DNA from 3 places in the Mesorhizobium sp. M1027 genome. Region 1 is predicted to be linked to each of the others. Evidence: predicted binding sites of a transcription regulator. Region 1 holds the regulator's gene; each other region holds the start of a gene.
The links. Region 1 encodes PhoB, which activates phosphate uptake and scavenging genes when phosphate is short. Its sites were predicted from a motif close to TGTCATNNANCTGTCAT; they were not measured.
Positions count from the first base shown of each region.

Region 1 (7,728 bases):
ATAAAAGCGACGGTCGGAAACAGCTTCTTCAATTGCAGATACGTCCCGTGGACGGTTCGGCATCTTTATGGGCAAGTCCCGACGCCAACACAATGCCCAGGCCAAAGCATGGTGACGACTGGCACATTTTGGCGGCTTGTGATTAGCCGGCTAATTCTCGTTCATGCGGCGATCTTCAGCGCGCCCGGCCCCGGAATGGCGCCGGGTGGGCACTTGCCGAGGATGATCATACCGAGCACTTCGTCCTGGGTGACGTCGGTTGTGCGCGCCGTGCCGACAACCCGACCGTTCTTCATGACGCAGACACGGTCGGCAAGCTCGAACACGTCGTGAATATCATGGCTGATCAGGAAGATGCCGATGCCGTCGGCCTTGAGCTGCTTGACCAGTTCGCCGACCTGCGCCGTCTCTTGCGGCCCAAGTGCCGCCGTCGGCTCGTCCATGATCAGGATGCGAGCATTGAACAGGATGGCGCGGGCGATCGCCACCGACTGCCGCTGGCCGCCCGACAGCTTTACCACCGGCTCCTTGAAGCGTTGGAAACGCGGATTGAGCCTGCCCATCACCTTGCGCGCCTCGGCCTCCATGGCGACGTCGTCGAGCGTACCCCAGCCGGTCATCAGCTCGCGGCCGAGAAAAAGGTTGGCGGCCGCATCGACATTGTCGGCCAGCGCAAGCGTCTGATAGATCGTCTCGATGCCGTACTTCTTGGCGTCGCGGGGGTTGGAGATCGAAGCCTCCTCGCCGTTGACGAAAATCTGGCCCGCATCGCGCTTATAGGCGCCGGACAGGATTTTTATCAACGTCGATTTGCCGGCACCGTTGTGGCCGAGCAAAGCCATCACCTCGCCCGGGAAAAGATCGACCGAGGCATCGTCGACGGCGCGAATGCCGCCGAAGGCGATCGAGATGTTGCGCATGTCGATCAGCGGCGTGCCCGTGGGAGCGGTCTTGTCGGCCATGATCGTTCCTCCTCCCTAAACGCGTTTGCGATAGACGGTATCGAGCCAGACCGCGAGCACCAGCACGGCGCCGACGACGATGCTCTGCAGCGGTGAATCGATGCCGAGCAGCACCATGCCGGATTGCAGCGACTGCATCAAAAGTGCGCCGAGCATGGCGCCGAGCACCGTGCCGGAGCCGCCTGCAAGTGACGTGCCGCCGATGACCGCGGCGGCGATGACCAGCAGTTCGTCTAGCGTGCCCAGCGCATTGGTCGACGAGTTCTGCCTGGCTGACGAGATCGCCGCGGCGATCGTCGCCAGCACGCCCATGATCATGAACACCTTCATGGTCACCCAACGCGTGTTGATACCGGCAAGGTTGGCGGCTTCCGGATTGCCGCCGATGGCGAAGACATAGCGGCCGAAACGGGTACGCTTGGTGATGAAGGTCATGATCAGCCCGACGGCCACAGCCATCAGCACGGGTATGGCGATGCCATGGGCGATGAACAGCCCGCCTTCGGGAACTGTTATATTGTTGGCCGCCGCGTATCTGTTCACGATGCCGACCGGCCAAGGATAGGAATTGGCGAGCCATATGGCGCCCATGATGACAGCGCAGGTGAGGACACCGAGGAACGTCTCGGCCCAGATCGGGCGCAACGGAAAGCGGAACCGCTTGCGCTGCACCCGTCCGTTGAGCAGCATGAACACAACCGCCAGGCACGCGATAATTCCGACGATCCAGCTCCATCGCGCGCCGATCGAACCCGCCGGCCCACCGCCCATCAGCTGGAACGTGGCATCAAGCGGCGCAATCGTCTGACCGCTGGCGACCCACCATGCGGCACCCCGCCAGACCAGAAGGCCGCCCAGCGTCACGATGAAGGCCGGCACCTCGAGATAAGCGATGATATATCCCTGGAACGCTCCGATAAGAAGACCGAGCGCCAGGCCAATGGCCAGCGCCAGGATCCAGATCCAGGGGTTGCCGAGTTGCAGACCGATCATTCGCACCAAGAAATGCACCTGCGCAAAGCCCATGACCACGCCGATCAGGCCTTCGGCGGAACCGACCGACAGGTCGATATTGCGCATGACGATAACCAGCACCATTCCGGCGGCCATTATGGCCACGGCGGAAGTCTGCACCGAGAGGTTCCAGAGATTGCGTGGCGTCAGGAAGGTCCGGCTGTCGAAGTCGAACGGATTGACGCCGAGCCGTACGCTGGAAACGACATGCAGCCCGATCCAGATGACCAACAGCGCGCCGACCATGCCGAGCATGCGGGTGTCGATCTCGGTTGCCTTGAGAAACCGGGCAACGATGCCGAGCTCGGATTCCCGCGCCCGGTCCGCCGTGCTGTCGACCGGCGTGTTGGAAGTCGTGTCGGTCATCATGTTTCTCCCGCCGGGTTGCCGTCTGCCGCGGATGCCGGAAGCAGCCTAGAAATTATCCGCCGGAAGCGGAAAAACAATTCTTTTTGAAAAAAACGCCGCGGCATTACAGCCGCGGCGTTCTCTACGCTTGGAAACGACGGATCAGTTGCAGACCGCAACAGTGCCAGCCGCCACGCCGGCGCAGACCTCTTCTTTCTTGATCCAGCCGGCGTCGATGACGACGTTGAGGTTATCCTTGGTGATGGCGACCGGAGTCAGGAACAGCGACTTGACCGTGTTGCCGCCGGGCGTGGTGAAATCCTTCACGCCGGCAATGTCGGTCATCTGCTTGCCGTCGGCAAGCTGCGAGGCGATCTCGGCGGCGTTCTTGCCGAGCTCGCGCGCGTCCTTCCACACCGACACGGTCTGTGTGCCAAGCGCGATGCGGTTCAGCGCGGCGTGGTCGCCGTCCTGGCCCGAGACCGGAACCGATCCGGCCAACCCTTGTGCTGTCAGCGCGGCGACGACGCCACCGGCGGTGCCGTCATTGGCCGCGACCACGGCATCGACCTTGTTGTCGTTGGCGGTCAGGAACTGTTCCATGTTCTTCTGAGCGTTGGCCGGCAGCCAGCCGTCCGTATAGGCCTCGCCGACATTCTTGATCTTGCCGCTGTCGATGGCCTCCTTCAGCACCTCCATCGAACCGGCAAACAGGAAATCGGCATTCGGATCGGAACCCGAACCCTTGATGAAGACGTAGTTGCCTTCCGGCTTCACCTTGAAGACTTCGCGGGCCTGCATGCGGCCGACCTCCTTGTTGTCGAAGGTCAGATAGAACACGTCCTTGTTCTCGATCAGCCGGTCATAGCCGACGACCGGGATGCCTTCGTCCAGTGCCTTCTGCACGGCCGGCCCGATGGCCGAGGCATCCTGTGCGAGGATGATCAGCGCATTGGCACCCTGCGAGATCAGGCTCTCGACGTCGGTGAGTTGCTTGCCGGGGTTGGACTGTGCGTCGGCGGAAATATACTTGTCGCCGGCGGCCTCGATGGCCGCCTTCATTGCGGCCTCGTCGGTCTTCCAGCGCTCTTCCTGGAAGTTCGACCAGGAAACGCCGATGAGCTTGTCTTTCGCCTGCGCCACCGACGCCAGCGCCAGCGTCATGGCGACACCCGCCAGAATGGCGGCCGTGAATTTCTTCATCATATCCTCCCTGCGCCGCGTACGGCGTGACCAATTGCTCAACGACCAGCTTAGAAGCTCTAATTTTTTCGAGCCTCGAAAAAATACTGGCCCGATCTCCGGCTGCTGTCAACATCGATTCTGATGGATTTTGATGACTGTGCGAGTTTTTTCGAGCGTCGGAATAAACGATGACAGCGCCACCTGCATCTGACACTATTTGCCGCATCCGACACTATTTGTCGGACATTACCGACGGCTTCCGGTTCATGAGCGGCCGCGGCAACCGGGAGGAAAGCAAAACGATGTCGGTCGGAATCCGCCATGACGATTTGCGCCGGCGCAACCGGGCGATGGTGATCTCGGCGGTGCGCCGGGCCGGCCAGCCATCGCGTACGGAGATCGCAGCCACCACCGGCCTCAGTCATTCAACCATATCGGCGATCTCCTCCGACCTGATACGGGAAGGCATCCTCGCCGAGAGCAAGGCAAGTGAGCCCGTTTCGTTGAAACGCGGTCGTCCACAGGTCGGCCTCGCCCTCAACCCGGAAGCGGCGGCGGTGCTGACTGTGGTGTTGTCGCTGAATTTCCTGTCGGCCGCCATTATCGACTATGCGGGACAGGTGGTCGCCGAGGAACAGCGCCGGCTGGACACGCTGACCATGCCGCGCGACGAGCTGATCCGCGAATGCATGGCCATCGTCCGGCGCCGGCTTGAGGACCCAGACCTTGACGTCCGCAGTGTCGCCCGCATCGCCCTGGCGATTCAGGGCATTACCGACTCCCCTGCACGCGCCATGCTGTGGTCGCCGATCACGCCGCAGACCGACATCGCCTTTGCCGACATGCTGGAGGACGAATTCGGCATCCCGGCCACGGTGGAGAACGACTGCAATATGATGGCGGTGGCTTTGCGCTGGCGCAATCCGGATCGCTATCGCGACGACTTCATCGCCATCCTGCTTTCGCATGGCATCGGTATGGGGCTTGTGCTGAAGGGCGAACTGTTCACCGGGACGCATTCCTCGGGCGGCGAATTTGGCCACATGATCCATCGTCCGGGCGGAGCGCTCTGCCGTTGCGGGCGGCGCGGCTGCATCGAAGCCTATGCCGGCAACTATGCCATCTGGCGCAACGCCAGGCAGATGAGCGAAGACAGCGAACCGGTCGCCGACGTCGGCGACGCCGACATGCGCGCGCTGGCCGCCCGCGCGCGCGAGAAGGATGGGCCGGAACGCGAGGCCTACCGCAAGGCCGGCGAAGCGCTGGGTTTCGGTCTCGGCTCGCTGTTCGCGCTGATCGATCCGGCACCGGTCGCGATGGTCGGCGCCAGTGCCGCCGCCTTCGATCTGATCGAGCCGGCCTTGCGCAAGGCCATCGCCCAGACCGCCGGCGGCCAGCACTCGGGCTCGATCTCCTTCGATACCGAGCCGAACGAATTGCCGCTGATCCGCGAAGGCTGCGCGATGCGGGCGTTAAGCTTCGTCGACCAGGAGATTTTCGCGCCGGGCGCGCAAATGAGGCCCGGCGTCAGAAAGAACGTCGCCTGACCAGGCGGGTCAATCTTCCCTGATCGCATAGCCGGCACCGCGGATGGTGCGGATGACATCCGGCATGCGGCCGTTATTGACGGCTTTGCGCAGCCGCCCGACATGCACGTCGACGGTGCGTTCGTCGATATAGATCGTCTCGCCCCAGACATTATCGAGCAACTGGCTACGCGAGAAGACGCGGCCCGGATGCCGCATCATGAACTCGAGCAACCGGAATTCGGTCGGCCCGAGCCGGATCTCGCTCTTCTTGCGATAGACCCTGTGCGATTCGCGATCGAGCACGATGTCGCCGACCTTCAGCACGCTGGACAGCACTTCCGGCTTGGCGCGCCGCAGCAGCGCCTTGACCCTGGCCATGAATTCCGGTGTCGAAAACGGTTTGACAAGATAGTCGTCGGCGCCGGTCGAAAGACCGCGCACCCGGTCGCTCTCCTCGCCGCGCGCGGTCAGCATGATGATCGGCAGCCGCTCGGTTTCGGGGCGCACGCGCAACCGGCGGCAGAGCTCGATGCCGGAAACCGCCGGTATCATCCAGTCGAGCACCAGAAGGTCGGGCACATTCTCCTGCAAACGGATCTCGGCTTCGTCGCCGCGTGTCACCACCTCGACCTGGTAGCCTTCGGATTCGAGATTGTAGCGGAGCAGCACGCCCAACGGCTCCTCGTCCTCCACCACCATTATGCGTGGTGCGATCATCGGCTGGGCACCCCCATCATGTCACCGGCGCGGACATTGTCGTTTCGTCCTGCTTCGGACGGTTGACCGGCAATTGCTCGCCGGTCAGCACATAATACGCATTTTCGGCGATGTTGGTGACATGGTCGCCGATCCGCTCCAGATTCTTGGCGCAGAACAGCAGATGCGTGCAAGCGGTGATGTTGCGCGGATCCTCCATCATGTAGGTCAACAGCTCGCGGAACACCGACGTGTATTTGACGTCGATGCGCTCGTCGGCGGCACGCAGCTTGGCCAACGCGGCCGCATCGCCTGCAGCATACTCCTCGATGACGCCCTGCACCTGGATGAGCACCAGCTGCGCCATCGCATCGATGGAATGCGATAGGTCGCGCGGCGTGACGCTGAGGCCGACCGCGCTCACACGCTTGGCGATATTCTTGGCAAGGTCGCCGATGCGTTCGAGGTCGCCCGCCATGCGGATCGCTCCGACGACATGGCGCAGATCGTGAGCCATTGGCTGGCGCTTGGCGATCAGGGTGATGGCGCGGTCGTCCAGTTCGCGTTGACGCGCGTCCATGATGGCGTCGTCAGAGACGACGCGTTGCGCCAGCACGTTGTCGGAATTCAACAGGGCCTTGGTCGCCCCGCCGACCATCGAACCGGCGAGGTCGGCCATGTCGCGGATCAGCTTGCTGATCTGCTCGAGATCCTCGTCGAAAGAAGCGACTGTGTGTTCGCCCATGGTCCTGTCCTCATATGCATGATCGGAACGGCTCAGCCGAAGCGGCCAGTGATGTAGTCCTGCGTGCGCTTCTCGCGGGGCGACGTGAATATCTTCTCGGTCCGGTCGAACTCGACCAGTTCACCCAGATACATGAAGGCGGTCTGGCGCGACACGCGCGCCGCTTGCTGCATGTTGTGGGTGACGATGACGATCGTGTAGTCGGCTTGCAGCTCGTCGATCAGTTCCTCGATCTTGGCCGTCGACAGCGGGTCGAGGGCCGAAGCCGGTTCGTCGAGCAGAATGACTTCCGGCTTCACTGCCACGGTGCGGGCAATGCAGAGCCGCTGCTGCTGGCCGCCGGACAGGCTCAAGCCGCTGGCGTTTAGCTTGTCCTTGACCTCGCTCCACAGCGCGGCCCGCTTCAACGCTTGCTCGACGCGGCCGTCCATCTCGGACTTGCCGAGATTCTCGTAGAGCCTGACGCCGAAGGCTATGTTCTCGTAGATCGACATCGGGAACGGCGTCGGCTTCTGGAATACCATGCCGATCTTTGTCCTGAGGAGGTTGAGATCCTGCGACCGGTCGAGAATGTTCTTGCCGTCGAGCAGCACCTGGCCCTCGGCGGTCTGTTTCGGGTAGAGCTCGTAGATGCGGTTGAAGACGCGCAGCAGCGTCGATTTCCCGCAACCCGAAGGGCCGATGAAGGCCGTGACGCTGCGCTCGGGCAGCGACAGGCTGATGTCCTTCAGCGCCTTGCTCTGGCCGTAGTAGAAGTTGAGGTTCTTGACCTCGATCTTCGTCTTCTCGGTGACCGTTTCGGTCATCGTCATGTCCGGAGACAACATCTGTGTCATCTGTCCTCTCTGCGTCCGGTAAGGCTGCGGGCGAGGATGCTCAAGCCCAGAACCGTCAGGGTGATTATGAGTGCGCCGGTCCACGCCAGTTGCTGCCATTCCTCGTAAGGGCTGAGAGCGAACTGGAAGATGGTCACCGGCAGGCTGGCCATCGGCGCGTTGATATTGCTGCTCCAGAACTGGTTGTTGAGCGCGGTGAAGAGCAGCGGCGCCGTCTCGCCGGAAATGCGTGCTATCGCCAGCAATATGCCGGTGACGATGCCGGACAATGCGGCGCGGTAGGCGACCGAACGGATCACCACCCAGCGCGGCGCGCCGATCGCGGCACCGGCTTCACGCAACGCGTTCGGCACCAGGTTGAGCATGTCTTCAGTGGTGCGCACGACCACCGGAATGACCAGGATGGCAAGCGC
Region 1 covers NZ_JAMYMW010000010.1:140,748-148,475, forward strand. Annotated here, with positions in the region: gene NKH50_RS20365 (CHASE domain-containing protein) at 1-32, opposite strand, end outside; gene NKH50_RS20370 (ATP-binding cassette domain-containing protein) at 162-962, opposite strand; gene NKH50_RS20375 (sugar ABC transporter permease) at 978-2,342, opposite strand; gene xylF (D-xylose ABC transporter substrate-binding protein) at 2,487-3,527, opposite strand; gene NKH50_RS20385 (ROK family protein) at 3,812-5,056, shown strand; gene phoB (phosphate regulon transcriptional regulator PhoB) at 5,066-5,755, opposite strand; gene phoU (phosphate signaling complex protein PhoU) at 5,772-6,479, opposite strand; gene pstB (phosphate ABC transporter ATP-binding protein PstB) at 6,512-7,315, opposite strand; gene pstA (phosphate ABC transporter permease PstA) at 7,312-7,728, opposite strand, start outside.

Region 2 (7,728 bases), on a different contig from region 1:
TGGCGCACGGTGACGCTGTTCAACCCGGTCGTCTACCTGGTCAGTGGCTTCCGCTGGAGCTTCTACGGCAAATCCGACGTTTCGGTCGGCGTCAGCCTCGGCATGACGGTTGTTTTCCTGCTCGTCTGCATAGCAATCGTCGCCTGGATCTTCAGGACCGGCTACCGGCTGCGCAACTGATCGACTGGCCTGCCAGGCAAAGCAGCCTTATCAGTCAACGGAAACAGCGCTGAGTGCAGCCCTTGCGACGATGCCCTTGATCTTCATGTTTTGTTATATATCATGTTATTGTTTTTCGCGAGAGGGATTGGTTTATGGAAGACATCATACGATCGCTTGGCTTCTTGTGCCTGGGCAGCAGGATGAAGCGTATAGGCGAGCAACTGCAAGCGGAGGCGCAGCGCCTGCTCGACCGGCTGGATGTTCCGGTTCAGGCGAGCCAGTACCCACTGCTGGCCGCGCTCGACAGGCTGGGCCCGCTGCCTGTCGGGGAACTGGCGCAATCGCTTGGCATCGCGCAGCCAGGTGTAACGCGAAGCGTCTCGCTTCTGGCCGGATTGGGATTGCTCGAGGTTAGTCCGTCGACCGATGACCAGCGGCGCAGGATTGTCGCCCTCACTCGGGACGGCCGGCGGCTGGTCGATGTCGCAAAGCGCGAGGTCTGGCCGCGCATCGAAAACGCCGTTGCGGATTTGTGCGCGGATCTTTCGGGGCCGCTTCTTGAGCAGCTGACCGCCATCGAGGACGGCCTCGCCGCGGCTCCTCTCGACCGTCGAGTGAAAAATCCGGAGACCGCGGCGTAATGAGACACCTGCTCGACCGCCCTATCTGGAGCGCACTTCAGACGCGACATCGGGCGTTCGCGCAAGGGAATGACCTCGCCAGGCGGTATCGGCCGTCGATCGTTCCATTCGCCGCCACTGGCGCCGACGACGCGGAAAGCCTGCGGGCGCTCGAACAGCTTGTCTCCGCGGGCGAGAGTGTCATCCTGCTTCAGTCGGACGCCATTGCTCTGCCCGCGGGGCTTTTTGCGACTTCGACCGCAGCCGGGGTTCAAATGATTGCCGAGCGGCCGTTGCAAACCGTGTCTGACCAACGTGTGCAACGTCTGACCCGAGACGATGCGGCTGAGATGCTCGCCCTGGCATTGCTCACCAAGCCTGGCCCATTCACGCTCGAAGCCCTGAGCCTGGGCGATTTTTGGGGCGTGAAAATCGAGGGCAGACTTGTGGCAATGGCCGGCGAGCGCATGAAGCAACCTGGCTATACCGAACTCAGCGGGGTGTGCTCACATCCGGAATTTCGCGGCGGTGGCCTGGGCAAGCTGCTGTCCCTGTTCGTGGCAAACCGGATAGTGGCTCGCGGCGAAGTTCCCTATCTCCACGCCTATGCCAGCAACGCCACGGCCATCAGACTATACGAGTCCATTGGCTTCAGGTTGCGAAGCACAATGAATGTTGCCGTGGTTCAGCGCACCGAATGATTAGTCGGCGCATGATGCGCCGCATGGATGCATCCAGTATCAGGAAAGGAAGGATTTCGTATGGTCGAAATCCTTCCTTGAGACTGCAAGGCCTTCTTGCGTCTCAGACCGCGATCTTGCCGCCGCCTTGCCTGGTGATGGCAACGACCGCCGGGCGCACCGGCATGTCCGGCTTGAAGTCAGGCCAGCGGGTCGACAAATCCTCATAATAGGACGGACGCCCAAAAGCCTCCCAGTCCTCGCCACCGTCGCCTGGATGCTGGACGGCAACGAAAGCAGTCTGGTCGTCCGGCGCAAACAGGGGACCACACATTTCGGCGCCGATCGGCACACGGAAGAACAGCTTTGAGGTCGCCCGCGCCGGGCCTTCCGTGTCGACCGCCCACAGGCCGTCGGTGCGGCCTGTGGCCTTCGGGCCTTGGCCGTCGGTAGCAACCCAGAGGCGGCCGGCCGAATCGACCGCACAATTGTCCGGCATGCCGAACCAGCCATTGGCAGTGGTTGCGGTGGAGAAGGTGGCGCCGATTTCGGCCACGGCGGGATCGCCGCATTTCAGCAGGATTTCCCACTTGCCCTTGGTCGCAGCGAAATCACCGCCATCCTCGACGATCTCAATGATATGGCCAAAGGCGTTTTCGGCGCGCGGATTGGCGGCGTCGACCTGGTCAGCCTTGCGCTTCGAATTGTTGGTCAGCATGACATAGACCTTGCCATTGGCGGCATTGGGTTGGATGTCTTCCGGGCGGTCCATCTTGGTGGCGCCAAGCAGGTCGGCGGCGCGGCGCGTCTCGATCAGCACGTCGGCCTGGCCGGCAAAGCCGTTTGCCGCTGTCAGCGGTCCCTGGCCGAAGACGATCGGCAGCCATTCGATTGAACCGTCCTCGGCGAACTTGGCGACATGCAAGGTGCCGTCGTCGAGCAAATTCATGTTGGCGGCGCGATCGTCCGGATTGAACTTGCCTGTGGTGACGAACTTATAGACATAGTCGAAGCGCTCGTCGTCGCCGAGATAGAAGACGACACGGCCATCCTTGGCGACGATCGATTCTGCGCCCTCATGCTTGAAGCGGCCCATGGCGGTGCGCTTCCTCGGCACCGACGTCGGATCCTGGACGTCGACCTCGACGATCCAGCCGAAGCGGTTCGGCTCGTTCGGCTCCTTGCCGATATCGAAACGGTCGTGATGCGCCGCCCATTCATAGGCGCCTTCGGGAATGCCGAGGCGCTTGTAGTTGGCCGCCTCGTTATGGCCCTGCGGCAGCTCGCCCGAGAAATAGCCGTGGATGTTCTCCTCGGCCATGACATAGGTGCCCCACGGCGTGACGCCGCCGGCGCAGTTGTTGAGGGTGCCGATGACCTTCGTACCGCTCGGGTCGGCGCTGGTCTTGACGCGGTCGTGGCCGGCGACGGGGCCAGACAGTGCCATCTCGGTATTGGAAGTGATGCGGCGGTTGAGCTTGCCGTCGCGCACGACCTGCCATTTGCCGGCTTCTTTGCGGATCTCGACAATGGTGCCGCCATGCGCGGCCATCTCGACATCGACTTGCTCCTTGCTGAGGGGCGCCTGCTTGGCTTTGCCATCGACGATGGTGACGAGGCCCGGGAACATCAGATGCGGATTGGTGTATTCGTGGTTGACGACCAGCAGGCCATGCTCGGCCGAGCCGCCGATCGGGATATAACCGACATAGTCGTTGTTGTAGCCGAATTGTCTGGCCTGGGCTTCCGCCGACTGTTTTGTCGGATCGAATTCCGGCGAATCGGCGAACAGCGGATCGCCCCAGCGCAGCAGCACGTCAGCGTCATAGCCAGGTGCGACGTGATGCTTGTCGTCGATGCCGGCCTCGAGCTCGTCGAAAGCGAAGGCGGATCCTTCGGCGGCGCGGGCGTTGTCGGCGGTGATCAGCGCCAGCGGGCTAACGGTAGCGGCTATGGCCGAGACGGCAAGCGAGCCCTTGAGGAAGCCGCGGCGCGAGAACCGCGCGGCGATGATCTCACCCATGGTGCGGTTATCGGTGGGATTGGCTCCTGGCCCATCGTTTTCCTCGAGCAGACTGGTGCGGAAATGGGCGTCAGGGGTGCGATGTTCGGTCGAGCGCTGTTCAGTCATGGGGGCCTGCCTCTGGCTGGATGGATTGCTGGAGCGTGTTGCCTGGCCAATCCGGTATTACCGGCAGGTCACAGTTTGATGACATGCCGGCTAATTGCCACCTGCGATTTCGTATCCAACATCAGTCCCGCTTGACCGCGACCGGCGCTTCGGAAACAAGAGCTGCGGCAGCGCGTAGGGACCGCATCGGGAGAGAACAAAAGTGAGTTTCTGGGGACTTGGGCAGCTCTGCGTTTCGACCGTGATCTTCCTGCTGGCGGCGATGGCCGCAAAACAGTGGGGGCTGGCGCCGAGCCTCGGCAAGATCGTGCTGACGTTGGCGCTCTATTCGCTGGGCAATCTGATCATGCTGAGGCTGATCCGTGAATTCGGCATGTCTGTGTCGTTCAGCCTGTCGGCGGTGATCCAGCTGGTGTCGGTGAATGTGGTGGCGCTGGTCTTCTTCGGCGAGCGCGTCAATACCTTACAGGCAACCGGCATTGTGCTTGCCATCGCAGCTGTGGCGCTGATCACGCTCGGACCCTATCTGCAAAGGCTGTAGCTGCGATCGGGCCGATGAAGAAGATTGCAAGCAGACTGCGCAACTGGCTGGAGTTCCCGGTTCTGCTGGCCGGGCTGGTCATTGCCGGCGGGCTGTGGGGGTTCGAAGAACTGATGGAGCTGGCGCGGGCGACCACGCCGCATGCCTTCGACACCGAAATCCTACTTGCCTTCCGCAAGGCCGGCCAGCCCGACAATCCGATCGGACCGGCATGGCTGGAAGGAGCGATGCGCGACATCACCAGCCTCGGCAGCGCCAGCGTACTGGTGCTGATCACGGCAGCAATGATCGTCTATCTGCTCCTTATCCGCAGGCCAGGCGCGGCGCTTCTCATGTTCGTCGCGGTGGCGGGCGGCCAGCTCCTGTCAAGCGTGCTGAAATTCGATATCGACCGGCCGCGCCCCGATCTGGTCTCGCATCTCGCCGATGTGGCATCGCTTTCGTTTCCGAGCGGCCACGCCATGCTGTCGGCGGTGACGTATTTGACGCTGGGCAGCATGGCGGCACGGTTTTTGCCCGGGCGCACAACGAAGATCTATGTGCTCGTGCTGGCGGTGCTGACGACGGTGGTGGTCGGCATCAGCCGCATCTATCTCGGCGTCCACTGGCCGTCCGACGTGCTGGCCGGCTGGTGCGCCGGCTTTGCCTGGGCGATGCTGTGCTGGCTGGCGGCACGACTGCTGGAGCGATGGCTAGGGCGGGCCGACGGCACCTGACGTCGGCCGGACTACTTCAAATCAGCCTGTTGATCAGGCCATGTCCGCAGCCTGCCAGCAGGAAAACCATCGACAGCAAGACTGTCGAGGTCGCCAACGCTTTGAATGTCTTCACCTGCTCATCCTTTTGAGGTCGTAGTGTAAAATCGGTACCGCAATGGATGTCCCGCCAAACGATGCCGAGGTTTGTAGCATGCCAGCGCACCGGCTGGCAAAGGATGTTGCATGTTTCACATATGCAAGATGATGTTTGACCCATCATTATGAAGGTATTATATGTGATACTGCAGAACTCAGACGGGGGTTTGACCGATGATCACTGCCGCGCAGATGCGTGCCGCGAGGGCGCTGGCCGGCATCGATCAGAAGACCCTCGCCGAGCGCGCCGGGGTTTCGCTTCCAACCATTCAGCGCATGGAAGCGAGCGACGGCGTGGTCCGGGGCGTGGTCGATACGCTGATGAAGGTCATCCAGGCCCTTGAAGAGGCCGGGGTCGAGCTGATCGGCGAGAACCAGGCGAGCGAGCGTGGCGGCAGGGGCGTTCGCCTCAAGCCTGTCACGCCGCAGAACCCGCAAGGCTGACGCTACTGCCGCATCGCCGAAAATCAAATTCGATTTTCGGATAGTCCGATGCGCGGGTCAAAAGTGTTGGGGCGTATCTGTGCGCCTATTTGGACGCACGCCGCTCCAAGTCGCGACGGCGACCGCCGACAGTCCTGCCGACGATCCCGCCGCTCCTTGGTTTCATGCGGAAGGCACTCGATGGATCAGACGCAGCGGGCAGTGCATCAACCGGCGCGGCCGACATTTTCCGAACTGTTCACCCCGAAGCTGGTGACGGTGCTGCGCGAGGGCTACACGCTCACGCATTTCAAGGCGGATGCCATCGCCGGGCTGACTGTCGCCATCGTTGCGCTGCCGTTGTCGATGGCAATTGCCATTGCTTCAGGCGTGACGCCGGAGCGCGGGCTCTACACCTCGATCATTGGCGGCTTCCTGGTCTCGGCGCTTGGCGGCAGCCGTTTCCAGATCGGCGGCCCGGCCGGCGCCTTCATTGTGCTTGTGGCGGCGACGGTGGCGCGGGTTGGCGTCGACGGCTTGCTGCTGGCGACGATGATGGCCGGCGTGTTCCTGCTTGCCATCGGCTATCTCAGACTTGGCACCTACATCAAATTCATCCCGTACCCGGTGACCGTCGGCTTCACCGCCGGCATCGCTGTCATCATCTTCTCCGGCCAGATCGTCGAACTGTTCGGGCTGAAGCTCGCCGGCAAGGAGCCAGGGCCGCTGGTGCCGAAGCTGATCGCCATTGGCGAGGCGGCCGGAACGATCAACCTCGCCGCAACTGCGGTGGCGGCACTGACCATCATCACCATTGCGATGTTGAAGCGGTTTCGGCCGAAGTGGCCGGCTATGCTGATTGCCATCGGACTGGCATCCCTCGTCGTCGCATTGCTCGCCATGCCGGCCGAGACGATCGGCACGCGCTTCGGCGGCATCCCGCGCAGCCTGCAATGGCCGGCCTTCCCGCCGCTCAGCCTCGACAGGATAATCGACGTGCTGCCGGACGCCATCGCCTTTGCGCTGCTCGGGGCGATCGAATCGCTGCTGTCGGCCGTCGTCGCCGACGGCATGACCGGAAGGCGGCATCGCTCCAATTGCGAGTTGGTGGCGCAAGGCTTCGCCAATATCGCCTCCGCCTTGTTCGGCGGCATATGCACCACTGGCACCATTGCCCGCACCGCGACCAATGTACGGGCCGGCGCGCATGGACCGGTCTCAGGCATGATGCACTCGGCCATTCTGCTTGCTCTGATGCTGGTGGCGGCACCGCTGGCCAGCTATATCCCGCTTGCAGCACTTGCCGGCGTGCTGGCGGTGGTGTGCTGGAACATGTTCGAGAAACAGGCCTTCGCCACCTTGCTGCGCGCCTCGCGCGGCGATGCGCTGGTACTGATGGCGACGTTCCTGATCGTCATCTTCCGCGACCTGACCGAAGGCATCGTCGTCGGCTTCGCGCTAGGCTCGATCCTGTTCATCGACCGCATGGCCAAGAGCATCGCGGTGGAGGCGGACCATCAATCCCTGGTGCAGGAAGACGTCGCCGACCGAGCCAGCGCTTATGATTCCAGCGAGGCGAGCGATGCCGACACCGTGGTCTACCGGATATCGGGCGCCTTTTTCTTCGGCGCCGCCTCGACCGTCGGCACGGTGCTGGACCGCATCGCCGACCAGCGCAACTTCATCCTCGACTGTTCGGCGGTGCCGTTCTTCGATTCGACGGCGGCCAATGTCATCGAGGGCGCGGCCCACAAGGCCAAGCGCGCCGGCGTTCGCTTTATTATCTCAGGCGCTTCACCGCAGACACGCCGCATGCTGATCAACCACGGTGTCAAGCGGCCGCTGGTGACTTATGCCGCATCGATCACGGATGCGCGGGCGCAGCTGAAGAAAGCCGCGCCCGCCGCCTGAGCTGGCAACTTCCGGCTTAGTCGAGACCCAACGCTGAGACCTCGCCCTCGTTCATCAGCGGCACGAAGATTGTCGACTTGCCATCTGTGCCGATATCGGCGCTGCCCGGCTTGAACGTCGCAACCACTTGCGGCGTACCGCCGGCTTTGTAGCGGTAGAGCGTGCCGGTCATATAGGCAGTGGCGTAGATGCTGCCGCCGATGGCAACGACGCCATCGAGGTTGGCAAAGTTTTCCGCGCCAGCCAGAGGCGAAACGGCCTTGGTGGCGAGATCGACCGAGAGCAGGCCGCCCGGCTCCGCGGTGCTGAAGTCGGGCTTGATGCCCTTGCCCCACGAAGCGACGATCAGCCGGCCGCCATCGGCGAAGATGCCATTCGGCGAAGCGAGCGCCGCATCCTTGATGAA
Region 2 covers NZ_JAMYMW010000002.1:15,380-23,107, forward strand. Annotated here, with positions in the region: gene NKH50_RS04525 (ABC transporter permease) at 1-180, shown strand, start outside; gene NKH50_RS04530 (MarR family winged helix-turn-helix transcriptional regulator) at 315-803, shown strand; gene NKH50_RS04535 (GNAT family N-acetyltransferase) at 803-1,483, shown strand; gene NKH50_RS04540 (PhoX family protein) at 1,587-3,593, opposite strand; gene NKH50_RS04545 (hypothetical protein) at 3,796-4,134, shown strand; gene NKH50_RS04550 (phosphatase PAP2 family protein) at 4,149-4,850, shown strand; gene NKH50_RS04555 (helix-turn-helix domain-containing protein) at 5,163-5,432, shown strand; gene NKH50_RS04560 (SulP family inorganic anion transporter) at 5,613-7,322, shown strand; gene NKH50_RS04565 (SMP-30/gluconolactonase/LRE family protein) at 7,339-7,728, opposite strand, start outside.
Region 2: a site for PhoB is predicted at 3,661-3,677, ahead of NKH50_RS04540 (PhoX family protein). Genes of this name have one in related genera too.

Region 3 (7,728 bases), on a different contig from region 1:
GCAATCTGCGCGGCCTCGGACTTGCGCTCCAGGTTGCGGGCTTCCAGTTGCGCCCGCTGTCCCTCGAACTTCTTCTTGTTAGCTTCGTTGGCGCGCAGCGCCTTGCCCTGCGGCAACAGGAAATTGCGGGCGAATCCGTCCTTGACCTTGACGGTGTCGCCCATCTGGCCGAGGCGGGAAACGCGTTCGAGAAGAATGACTTCCATGGTTTTGTTCCTTCGCTTGGGCGCTATCCTCCGGATCGGCGCCGAGTTGTCTGGAACAGGTCAGGAAGCTGGGCGTCGCCGCCTGTGTCGCTGTCCTGCCTGTCGCGGCAGTTAGGATCTCTTGTCGAATCCAACCCGGGATTTGGTGTTCGATCCGGCTACGCCCGTCGTGGCCGGTGACAAAAAGCGGGCGGCGAACCGCCCGCGTAGATTTAGCGGACCACGTAGGGCAGCAGGCCGAGGAAGCGGGCACGCTTGATCGCCTTGGCGAGTTCGCGCTGCTTCTTCTGGCTGACGGCGGTGATGCGCGATGGCACGATCTTGCCGCGCTCGGAGATGTAGCGCTGCAGAAGCCGCACGTCCTTGTAGTCGATCTTCGGCGCGTTGGCGCCAGAGAACGGGCAAGTCTTGCGGCGGCGGTGGAAGGGGCGCCGGGTTGGGATCTGGTTGATGTCGACCATTATTCTGCGGCTCCTTCAAAGCCTTCGCGCGGACGGCGCGGGCCACGATCGGCACCGCCATCGCCGAAGCTGCGCGGCGGACGATCACCACGGTCACCGCGATCGCGGTCACCGAATGAGCGCGGGCCACGGTCGCGGTCGCCGAAGCCGCCGCGTTCCGAGCGCTCTTCGCGCTTCTGCATCATTGCCGACGGACCTTCCTCATGCGCATCGACCTTGATGGTCAGGAAACGCAGTACGTCCTCGGACAGACCCATCTGGCGCTCCATTTCGTTGAGCGCGGCCGGGGGGCAGGTGATGTCCATGAGTGTATAATATGCCTTCCGGTTCTTGTTGACCCGGTAGGTGAGGGACTTCAGTCCCCAGTTCTCGACCCGGCCGACGGACCCGCCATTCGCAGTGATGACGCCCTTGTACTGTTCGACAAGCGCATCGACCTGCTGCTGCGAGAGGTCCTGCCGAGCAAGAAACACATGTTCGTATAGAGCCATAGTGTTCGTGCCTTTCTTCGTTTCTCTCCCGGTTCCCGGCGGCAAAAGCCTCTGCAACTTCTCTGACCCGCAAGCCTTGCGAAGGCGGGGAAGAAAGGAGCATGACGAGACGGTCGAGAGCGGAGACACGGGAGGCGGAAGCGCTTCTGGCTTCACGCGAAGGTTTCGAAAAACCTCCGGCCCTCCGTTCAGCCCCCAGCAAGGACCGGCAGATTGCGGGCGTCTATACAGGAATTTGGCCGCAAGGCAAGGGCAAACGGCCGACGTGTCGTAAGCAGATGAGTTGTCCGGATTAGGTAGCACATGAGTTGTCCGGTCTTATTGGGCTGCTGGCCTCATTCGCAAGGTCTTACGGATTCCCTGCCCGGACCCAAGAATGTTTTCCTGCATTTCGCCTGACAAAACAAACCGGATGCCCTGTTCGTATAATCGCGGGAGACGGTCGAGGTAACGCCAACAAATCGAACAGCTCTACGCAGTCGGCAATCAGCTGCAACAATTCCCGTCTCTCGACGACACGATCGGAGTTCGCGCATCACGCTGCAACTTCAGCTGCCTCAGCTCGTGTGTGCAGCCACTTTGCCTGTGGTTTCGGGGAAGAAATCGGGCGCCGCATGGCGCTTGCCGAACATCATGTCGTATTGCAGCAGACGGAAGTCGTGGATTGCCGGGTCGATCTCTTTCTGACGCGACCAATCGGGGGTGGCCTCGCCCCCCGGTGCCAACAGCAAATTACGGTCGATGACGCGGTAGCGCTCTCGCAACTGGCCGAGGAAGCCGGTGTAATAGGGATGGCTGATGCCGGCCGTTTTCAGGATATGGTAGGGCAGGAAGGCCGGGCTGACGGCGCCCAGATCCTCGGAGGGGCCGCTGCGGTTCGACCAGACGATCAATGGCGTCTGGTGGTGCTGCAGCATCTGGTCGGCCGGCTCCTTGCGCGGCGCGACATTGTCCTTCAGGAAACCGGTCTCGACGTAGACCGGCCCAAGCGGCGGCAGGTGATCGCCGAAGAATGCGATGACGGTCGCCCGCTCGCGTTTCTTCGCCCATTCGATCAGCCGCTCGAGGCCGCGGTCCGCGTCGGAAGAGCCTTCGGCGTAGCTCAACAGCGATTCACGTGCCCATTGGCTGATCGGCGCCTGCACCTTGTGGGTCGGATTGGTATAGCGATACGGCTCATACGGCCCGTGGTTCTGCAGGCTGACGGCGAAAAAGAAGACCGGCTCGGCGCTGGTATCGGCTTCGCGGATGATCTCGTCGGTCATCGCTGCGTCCGACGCGAGCGGTCCGCGCTTCTGCATGGGCGGCAACGTCTCCTCGGACTTGAAGTCGTTGAAGCCGAAATCGGCATAGACGGCCCCCCGGTTCCAGAACCAGTTGGTGCCGGGATGGATGGCGCGCGCTCGGTAGCCCTGACTTTTCAGGAAGGTCGCCAGCGAGGGAGTCGGTGTCCGCACATATTGCTGGTAGGGAATGCTGCCCGCCGGCAGGAAGGCGTTGGAAAAGCCGGTCAGGGCCTCGAACTCGATGTTGGCCGTCATGCCGCCGAACTCGGGCGAGAACATGTAGCCCGTGCGCAGTGCCCGCACATTGGGGATAGGGTCGGGTGTGATGGTGACGCCGGGCAGCTTGGTCGGATCCCAGAAGGATTCGCTCATCACGACGATGATGTCGGGCTTCTCGGCAGGTACCGAGGCGATCACCTGCGGTTTGCCGATCGCTTCGATCGCCTTGTCGGAATAGCCGGGCGGCGCCGAGACATGCGCCATCGGGACGTTCAGCGCGAAGGCGAGCGCAAAACCGTTCGAGGCATAGTTTTCCTTCTGGTCCCACATAATCGGGATGATCTGCAGCCGGTCGCGCGTCCACGAGAAAGTGGCATAGTCCATGATGGAGACGAAGAAAGCGATCAGCGGCACCGTCAGCGTCAGCCGGGCAAGGCGGCCCTTGTGGCTGAGCGCCGGAACGCGGCGGCGCCATAACCGCCAGCCATAGACGAGCAGCGACAGCCCGCCGACGATGCCGATCGCCAGGGCAATGGCGGTTCCCGGGCGATCGCGGACCAGGAGTGGCATCAGTGCCACGATCTGCCGGGAATAGAGGAAATCGGTCGGATAGAGCGGATCGCCGAGATAGAGCGACTTCTGGTGGCCGACGAACGCCAGCGACAATGTCAGCGGCGCGACGATCATCAGGCTCTGATGGCTGCGGCCGAGCACGGCGTCGAGGCCGATGAGGATCAGCGCAAAAATGATGATCGTGGTCCAGCCGGGTTTGAAAGGCTGCAGAAAGAAATCAATGGTGCCGGCAAAGTTGCCGCGCACGATCAGTTCGATGGCAAACACCAGGATAGCCGCAGCCAGCAAGCTGATAAGGCCATAGCGGATGACAGGCCATCTGCGCGCCGGCAGATAGCCAGTCGACGGATCGCCTTCAAGAAACTGTGGCGCCGCCTCGGCTGCGCTCTGCTTGGTCTTTGCCACTTCAATAGTTCCCCGGCCCGCAACAAAGGCGTCACTCGATTGTCATCGAACTGTCACGCAAAGCCTAGCGCCTGCGGCGGAAATAAGAAGAGCCAGCAAACAAATCGTGAGCGGTTTTCATCATGAGTGATCGCCAAAAAGCCTGCCGAAACAGGCACTCGGCCGACGCCGAGCGGTCAAGGTTGGACTTGACTTGGGCGCACGCCTTGCGTCACAGGCAGCGAGAACCAGCAGCTGGGAGCCGACGATGGCCATCGCATTCACCTTTCCGGGGCAGGGCAGCCAGGCTGTCGGCATGGGCAAGGACCTCGCCGATACTTTTGTGGAATCGCGGCAGATCTTCGAGGAAGTCGACGACGCGCTCGGTGAAAAACTATCGCAGCTGATCTGGGAAGGCCCGGAAGAGACGCTGACGCTGACCGCCAATGCTCAGCCGGCGCTGATGGCGGTGTCACTTGCCGCAGTCCGGGCGCTGGAGGCGCGCGGCTTCTCCCTGAACGGCAAGGTCACCTATGTCGCCGGCCATTCGCTCGGTGAATATTCGGCACTTGCGGCCGCTGGTTTCGTTTCGGTCGCCGACGCCGCCCGGCTGTTGCGTATCCGCGGCAATGCCATGCAGGCGGCTGTACCGGCCGGCGAGGGCGCGATGGCGGCGATCATCGGGCTGGAACAGGCCGACGTCGAGGCCGCTTGCGCAGAGGCCGCCCAAGGCACCGCCAAAGATCCCGCGCAAGCCTTGGTGTGCCAGATCGCCAACGACAATGGCGGCGGCCAGCTGGTGATCTCCGGCGCCAGGCCGGCGGTCGAACTGGCGGCGAAGCTATGCACGGAAAAGGGCGCCAAGCGGGCGCTGATGCTGCAGGTCTCGGCGCCCTTCCATTCGGCATTGATGAAGCCTGCGGCCGAGATCATGCGGGAGGCGTTGGCCGCCGTGACGAAGCGTGCGCCGGTCGTGCCGCTGGTCTCGAATGTTACTGTGACCCCGACGAGCGATCCTGACGAGATTGCCCGCCGCCTCGTCGAACAGGTGATCGGGCGCGTGCGCTGGCGCGAAACGGTGGAGTGGTTCGGCAGCAACGGCGTTGCGACGCTTTACGAAGTGGGCGCCGGCAAGGTGCTGTCGGGGCTGGCCCGCCGCATCAACCGCGATATTGCCACCACTGCCATCGGATCCGCGGCGGATGTCGAGGCGGCGCTGGCGGCGCTTGCATAATCAACTGGCGATTTGACCCCGCTCCATGCAAAGGGTGTTCGCTCAGATCAGGAGGCAAGAATGTTCGAATTGACCGGCCGCAAGGCGCTCGTCACCGGCGCATCGGGAGGTATCGGCGAGGCGATCGCCCGCGTGCTGCACGGCCAGGGCGCCATCGTCGGCCTGCATGGCACACGTATCGAGAAATTGGAGGCGCTGGCCGCCGAATTGGGCGACCGGGTCAAGCTTTTCCCGGCCAATCTTTCCAACCGCGACGACGTCAAGGCGCTCGGCCAGAAGGCGGAGGCCGACCTCGAAGGCGTCGACATCCTCGTCAACAATGCCGGCATCACCAAGGACGGGTTGTTCGTGCGCATGGCTGACGCCGACTGGGATAGCGTGCTCGAGGTCAACCTGACCGCCGTGTTCCGGCTGACCCGCGAGCTTACCCATCCGATGATGCGGCGCCGCCATGGCCGCATCATCAACATCACTTCAGTGGTTGGCGTCACCGGCAATCCCGGCCAGACCAATTACTGCGCCTCCAAAGCCGGTATGATCGGCTTTTCCAAATCGCTGGCGCAGGAGATCGCCACCCGCAATATCACCGTCAACTGCGTCGCCCCGGGCTTCATCGAATCGGCGATGACCGCCAAGCTCAACGACAAGCAGAAAGAGGCGATCATGGCGGCGATCCCGACCCGGCGCATGGGCACGGGCGCCGAAGTCGCCTCTGCCGTCGCCTACCTCGCTTCCAACGAGGCAGCCTACGTCACCGGCCAGACCATTCATGTCAATGGCGGCATGGCAATGATCTAACATTTGGGAAAACGCTTCATTCCGTCTTGGATGCATGGGATTTTTCGTGTAATGCCGCCCGCAACCCGGCGGTTCGGGCAAAAACCGGTCCTGTTCCGCTGCGTTTCCGGCAGGACCATCTTTCAGCTTGATTAGCGGCATTCTGCCCGCTAACGAAGACAGACAACCAAAAGACGAGGATGCCCAAATGAGTGACACCGCAGAGCGCGTCAAGAAGATCGTCATCGAGCACCTTGGCGTCGATGCCGACAAGGTGACGGAGCAGGCGAGCTTCATCGATGATCTGGGCGCGGACAGCCTCGACACGGTCGAACTTGTTATGGCGTTCGAAGAAGAGTTCGGTGTCGAGATCCCGGACGACGCCGCCGAGACCATCCTGACTGTTGGCGATGCGGTGAAATACATCGACAAGGCCTCGGCCTGACGCTATTTGCAGTCATCACCGAGGAGGACCTGCGATGAGGCGTGTCGTCGTCACGGGCCTTGGGCTGCTTTCGCCGTTCGGCATGGGCTTCGAGCACAGCTGGAAGGAGCTTCTAACCGGCCGCAGCGCAGCCAAACGCATCACCGAATTCGAGGTGGAAGACCTTGCCTGCAAGGTCGCCCACGTCATTCCGCGCGGTGACGGCTCCAACGCCACTTTCAATCCTGAAGCCGTTCTCGAGCCGAAGGAACTGCGCAAGATCGGCGACTTCATCCTGTACGGAATCGCGGCCGCCGACGAGGCACTCAAGGATTCCGGCTGGCAGCCGAAGACGCACGAGGATCAGTGCGCCACCGGCGTGCTGATCGGTTCTGGCATCGGCGGCATCGAAGGCATCGCCGAGAATGCGATGATCCTCAAGGAACGCGGCCCGCGCCGCATCAGCCCGTTCTTCATCCCCGGCCAGATCATCAACCTCGTCTCCGGCCAGGTCTCGATCCGGCATGGGCTGAAAGGCCCAAACCACGCCGTTGTCACCGCTTGCTCGACCGGTGCGCACGCCATCGGCGACGCCGCCCGCCTGATCATCTGGGGCGATGCCGACGTTATGGTCGCAGGCGGCGCTGAAGCGCCGGTGACGAGACTGTCCGTCGCCGGGTTCGCCGCTTGCCGCGCCCTCTCCACCGAGCGCAACGATGCCCCGCAGACGGCCTCGCGCCCCTATGATCGCGATCGCGACGGCTTCGTCATGGGTGAGGGCGCCGGTGTTGTCGTGCTCGAGGAACTCGAACACGCCAAGGCCCGCGGCGCCAAGATCTATGCCGAGGTCACCGGCTACGGTCTGACCGGTGACGCCTATCACATCACCGCGCCTGCCGAGGATGGCGACGGCGCTTTCCGTTGCATGACAGCGGCGCTAGACCGGGCGAAGCTGACGCCCGCAGATGTCGACTACATCAACGCGCACGGCACATCGACCATGGCCGACACGATCGAACTCGGCGCCGTCGAGCGGCTGGTCGGCAACGCCGCCTCTAAGATATCGATGTCGTCGACCAAATCGTCGATTGGCCACCTGCTGGGCGCGGCTGGTGCTGCCGAGGCGATCTTTTCGATCCTCGCCATTCGCGACAACATCGCGCCGCCGACCATCAATCTCGACAATCCGGAGCGCGAAACGGCGATCGACCTGGTGCCGCACAAGCCGCGAGCCCGGCAGATCGACGTGGCGCTGTCCAACTCCTTCGGCTTCGGTGGCACCAACGCCTCGCTCGTCTTCCAGCGCTACAATGGCTGACCGCTCTGCCGGTTTCCGTCTGCCGTCAATTTTGCCATATTCGCCCCTACTCTGCCCGAGGGGATTCGTCGCAAGATCAGATGGTAGGGCGCTATGAACACAAATCTGGCCGATAACGGGGAATTTGGGCAACGGCCAGCAACGTCCGGCCCGATCGTGCCGAAAACGGCCAGCGAGGCGTTGCGGCCCGAGGCCGGCACGCCGCCGCCGAAGCGCTCGCGTGCCTCGCGCAGCCAGTTCGTCGTGTTCATGAACTTCGTCATCTCTTCGGTGATGCTGATGGTTCTGGCGGCGGGCGTTGCGCTGTATTTCGGCAAGCAGGAGTTCAACGAGCCCGGCCCGTCGGCCAATGGGG
Region 3 covers NZ_JAMYMW010000020.1:31,654-39,381, forward strand. Annotated here, with positions in the region: gene rplI (50S ribosomal protein L9) at 1-206, opposite strand, end outside; gene rpsR (30S ribosomal protein S18) at 419-667, opposite strand; gene rpsF (30S ribosomal protein S6) at 667-1,158, opposite strand; gene NKH50_RS28050 (LTA synthase family protein) at 1,716-3,641, opposite strand; gene fabD (ACP S-malonyltransferase) at 3,889-4,854, shown strand; gene fabG (3-oxoacyl-[acyl-carrier-protein] reductase) at 4,915-5,652, shown strand; gene NKH50_RS28065 (acyl carrier protein) at 5,840-6,076, shown strand; gene fabF (beta-ketoacyl-ACP synthase II) at 6,111-7,373, shown strand; gene mltG (endolytic transglycosylase MltG) at 7,467-7,728, shown strand, end outside.
Region 3: a site for PhoB is predicted at 3,682-3,698, ahead of NKH50_RS28050 (LTA synthase family protein). Genes of this name have one in related genera too.